2 regions of the Duganella sp. AC917 genome follow, and region 2 is predicted to be linked to the other one. Evidence: predicted binding sites of a transcription regulator. Region 2 holds the regulator's gene; the other holds the start of a gene.
The links. Region 2 encodes FliA, which starts transcription of late flagellar genes. Its sites were predicted from a motif close to CTAAAGTTTNNNNNNNNNNNGCCGNTA; they were not measured.

Region 1: ACZ0BA_RS15765 (flagellar protein FliT) is a predicted target of FliA. The motif match lies at 1,046-1,072, and genes of this name have one in related genera.

The regions. Positions count from the first base shown of each region.
Region 1 is NZ_OZ409848.1:3,639,161-3,641,552, reverse strand. It holds gene ACZ0BA_RS15770 (aspartate aminotransferase type Ic) at 1-582, shown strand, start outside; gene ACZ0BA_RS15765 (flagellar protein FliT) at 714-992, opposite strand; gene ACZ0BA_RS15760 (HDOD domain-containing protein) at 1,175-2,002, opposite strand; gene ACZ0BA_RS15755 (class I SAM-dependent methyltransferase) at 2,134-2,392, shown strand, end outside.
Region 2 is NZ_OZ409848.1:6,703,758-6,706,149, forward strand. It holds gene ACZ0BA_RS29310 (MinD/ParA family ATP-binding protein) at 1-561, shown strand, start outside; gene ACZ0BA_RS29315 (RNA polymerase sigma factor FliA) at 641-1,372, shown strand; gene ACZ0BA_RS29320 (flagellar motor protein) at 1,354-2,100, shown strand; gene motD (flagellar motor protein MotD) at 2,102-2,392, shown strand, end outside.

The sequences.
Region 1 (2,392 bases), 3.1 Mb from region 2:
GAGAAGAAACTGGAAGTGGCCAACGTCCTCGAGGCTTGCGCCAAGGCCGGCAATCCGGACCGCGCGATCGTATTCGCTTCGTCGTCGAAGGTGACCTGGGCCGGTTCCGGCATCGCCGCGCTGGCCGCCTCGCCAGCCAACATCGCCTGGTGGACCAAGCACGCTGGCATCCGCAGCATCGGCCCGGACAAGATCAACCAGCTGCGCCATGTACGCCTGCTCAAGGACGTCGCCACCGTCGATGCGTTGATGGAGCAGCATCGCGCGCTGTTGCAGCCGAAATTCGAAGCGGTGCTGGCGCAATTTGAAACGTACCTGGGCGACGTGCCGGGCGTATCGTGGACGCGTCCGCTTGGTGGTTACTTCATCGACCTGGTGACGCCGGACGGTTCGGCCAAGCGCACCGTGGCGTTGGCGAAGGAAGCGGGCATCACCTTGACGCCGGCCGGCGCCGCCTTCCCGTACGGTAACGACCCGAAGGACAGCCACATCCGCATCGCGCCGAGTTTCCCGTCGCTGGACGAGATCACCAAGGCGGCGCAGGGGATCGCGCTGTCGTTGCGTGTCGCGCTGGCTAGCTAAAAAACAACTCCGGGGTCGGGTCCGCCATTTCTACGCGGACTCGACCTTGGAGGCGCTGTCGTCGCGATCGGCGGCGGTTCGGCATAAAAAAAGCGCCTCGATGAGGCGCTTTTTTGTTGGGCATGCGGATTTTACTGACGCGCCATGCCTGGCACCTGATTCATCCATGGATCGGTGACGTCGCGGATTTCGCGGTCGTTGGCCAGGATCTGCTTGAGCAGGTCGATCTTGCGCAGGCGCGGGGCGCCGTTCAGGGCGGGCACGCCGGTGGCGACCGCACGCGCTTCGGTGGCGCACTGGGTTTCCAATTTGCTCAGACCGTCCCAGTCGCCCATGCGCGCGGCGGCGGCCATCTGGTTGCTCAAACCGGCAATGTTTTCGTACATCGAGAGGACTTCGTTCGAGGTCATATTCCCACCCAGGCTAGTTATCTTCGGTAAAACGGATTACCGCATGTCCTGATTAACGTCAGCTTAAACGGGAACTTTAGGGTGATTTCAAAAATATTTGAAAAAAGTCGAAAAAAAAGCCGCCGTGCTCAAAAGCAGGCGGCTTTCGTTGCCGTTAAGGCAAGTTGATGTTATCGGCCAGCTTACTTCACCAGCTCTTCCAGACCAGCGCTCAGCTCGTCCGGCGATGGCATATCGTCAATCAGTGCGTTGTCGTCCAAGCCGAGTTCCTCGGCCAGTTCGGTCGGGTAGCAGGCCGCGATTTCGTCCGCGCTCAGTTGTGCGTGCTCGACGCGCGCGCGCCACGCCGCCAGCGAGACGACCGCCGCCAGCCGATTAAGTTCGCCGTTGTGATGCGGCTCCGGGAAGGCTTCGATGGTTTCCGAGAACGCGGCCGGGAACTTCCAGCGCTTGGCCAGCTCGGCGCCGACGTCGGCAAAGGTGTAGCCGAACGACGCGGTTTCGGCGTCGAGGCGGCGCGCGTCCATCGGGCTGGCGATCTTGTCGATCTCCATCGATTTTTCAGGCATCGCCGAATGCATCACCAGCTGGCCGATCGCGTGCATCATGCCGATGGTGAAGGCGAGGTCGGTGTTTTCCTTGGTTTTCTTGGCGATCCACTTGGCCGACACGGCGGTGTGCAGGCTGTAGCGCCAGAACTGTTTGAGGTCGAGGCCGGGAACCGTCTTGAAGCCGCTGACCAGGCCCGAGCTGATGACCAAGGTGCGCACGGTGACGAAGCCGAGCATGAGCACCGCGTCCTCGACCGTGCCGATGCTGCGTGAGACGTGATAGTAGGCCGAGTTGGCCAGGCGAAGCAGCTTTGCGCTCAGCACTGGATCGGTTGCCAGTTTTTTTGCGATCTCTTCGGTCGAGACGCTGGCCTTGTCGAAACTGCTGATCAATTCCTCGACGACCTTTGGCGCGGTGGGCAGCGCGGTCGGATTCTGGAACAAGGCGTCAAGTTTCATTTGTATCTCCTGGATGCTCAGTAATGTTGGGCGTTGCTATGGGCTAACTATATAGCGATTCCCTGAATGAAAGAAGTGATTTGATACCTGAGCGTATCTTTTCTGCTGTCTCGATACGCTACACTGGCGCCATGGAACCCGATCATATTGAACAAATTACACAGAAAACGCTGCAACATTACGAGCTGACGGCGCAGCAATTTTTCGCCGGCACCATCGACCATGATGTCAGCCAAAATATCGCCGCGCTGCTCGACGCCATCGAAGCGGCAGCGCCGTATCGCCTGCTCGACCTTGGTTGCGGTCCCGGCCGCGATTTGAAAACCTTTCGCGAGATGGGACACGAGGCGATCGGCGTCGACGGCTCGGCCCGTTTCGTGGACATGGCGC
Region 2 (2,392 bases):
CAGGAGTGCGCGCTCAATCAGGTGATCCACCAGGTGCCGCAGGGTTTCGCTGTGGCGTCAATGACACGCGGCGCGCTGCGCAGCGGCCCGGATGAAACGCGCCGCCTGGCCAAGGCTTTCGACGTCCTGGTCAAGCAGACCGGCATCGTCATCGTCGACGGCGAATTCGACGGCGAGGCTTTCCCGGTGCCGGTCATGGCCAGTTCCGAGATCGTGGTGCAGGTGTCGAACAGCGCCACCTCGATCAAGGCCGCCTACAGCATGATCAAGCGCCTGAACCAGGAATTGGGCCGCCGCCCGTTTGGAATTCTGGTCACCGGGGCTTCCGAATCGGAAGCAAAAGTGGTATACGATAATATGGCGCAAGCGGCAAGCCGCTATCTGGCCGTGAACCTGGTCTCGATGGGATCCGTGCCGGCCGACGAATACCTGCAGCGCGCCGCGCGTCTGGGTCGCGCGGTGGTCGACGCCTTCCCGCTGGCCGGCGCGTCGGTCGCTTTCCGTCAACTGGCGGGGCGCCTCGCGCTGGCCGGTTCGCCGTCGGTCGCACGTTCACTGTGAGCGGAAAGGGCGGGCGGCGAAGATCCTGGCGCATAGCTAATTATCAATGAACCATCAATAAGAATATAAACATCAGGCTATGTACACGGTCAAAGGGAAAGCGGACAAGAATTCTTTGCTGACGGAGCATATGCCGTTGGTCAAGCGCCTTGCCCATCACATGAAGGCGAAACTGCCGCCCAGCGTCGAAGTCGACGATCTGGTGCAAGCCGGGATGATCGGCCTGCTCGACGCCATCAGCCGTTACGAGGACACCCACGGCGCCCAGTTCGAGACCTATGCCGTGCTGCGCATCCGCGGCGCCATGCTCGATGAACTGCGCAACAGCGACTGGCTGCCGCGCTCCATGCGCCAGAACATGCGCAAGATCGAAACGGCGATGAGCACTTTGCAGCAGCGCCTGGGCCATCCGCCGACCGAGTCGGAAGTGGCCAAGATGCTCAAGCTGTCGCTGGCCGACTACCAGGAGATGCTGTCCGACGGCGGCGGCCACCAGCTGGTGTATTACGAGGATTTCCACGCCGACGACGGCAACGACAGCTTCCTCGACCGCTACTGCTCGGACGAGGAGAGCGATCCACTGCGCTCGCTGCTCGACGGCGACTTCCGCCAGGCCGTGATCGACGCCATCGACGCGCTGCCGCCGCGCGAGAAAATTTTGATGGGGCTGTACTATGAAGAGGAGCTCAACTTGAAAGAAATCGGCGCCGTGATGGGCGTATCGGAATCGCGCGTATCGCAATTGCATACGCAGGCCGTCGCGCGCCTGCGCGCCTCGCTCAGGGAGAAGTCGTGGACTGGGCCAGTGTAATCGGTGTATTGCTGGCGCTGGCCGGCATCGCCGTCGGCCAGACGCTGGAGGGCGGCAAGCTATCGTCGCTGCTGCAGCCGGCCGCCTTTGCCATCGTCGTCATCGGCACCTTCGGCGCCGTGCTGCTGCAGACCAAATTCCGCACCTTCGTGCGCGGCCTGAAGATGCTGCGGCTGGTGTTCGCGCCGCCCAAGGACACGCGCGCCGTGCTCGCGCGCGACATCAACGCCTGGAACCTGGCGGCGCGCCGCGACGGCCTGCTGTCGCTGGAGCGCTACATGCTCGCCTCCAAGGACAAGTTCAACACCAAGGGCCTGCGCCTGATCGTCGACGGCATCAATCCCGACAAGCTGCGCCACCTGCTCGACACCGAGATCACCGCCTACGAAACCGAGGAGCGCCAGGCGGTGCGGATCTGGGAATCGGCCGCCGGCTACTCGCCAACGATCGGCATCCTCGGCGCCGTCCTGGGCCTGATCCACGTGATGGAAAACCTCACCGATCCGAGCAAGCTTGGCGCCGGCATCGCCGTCGCTTTCGTCTCGACGATCTACGGCGTGGGCCTGGCCAACCTGTTCTTCTACCCGGTGGCCAATAAACTCAAGGCCATCGTCACGCAGGCCGTGCACCAGCAGGAGATCGCCGCCGCCGTGTTCTACGACATCGCCACCGGCGACCACTCGCGCGTCATCGACGAGCGCATCGCAACGCTGCTGCGGGAGCACTGACATGCAGTACCAGTACCGGCGCGCGCGCAGGAAGTTCGACGAGGAAGTGGAGAACCACGAGCGATGGCTGATTTCCTACTCGGACTTCATCACCTTGCTGTTCGCGTTCTTCGTCGTGATGTACGCCATCTCCTCGGTCAATATCGGCAAGTACAAGGTGTTCTCCGACGCCTTGGGCGATGCCTTCGGCGGCGCCGGTTCGGCCGAGCCGATTAACACGCAGGTGCAAAACCTGCCCATCCCCAATCCCGGCCTGAAGCGCCGCACCGAAATGCTGCGCAAGGAAAAGGAG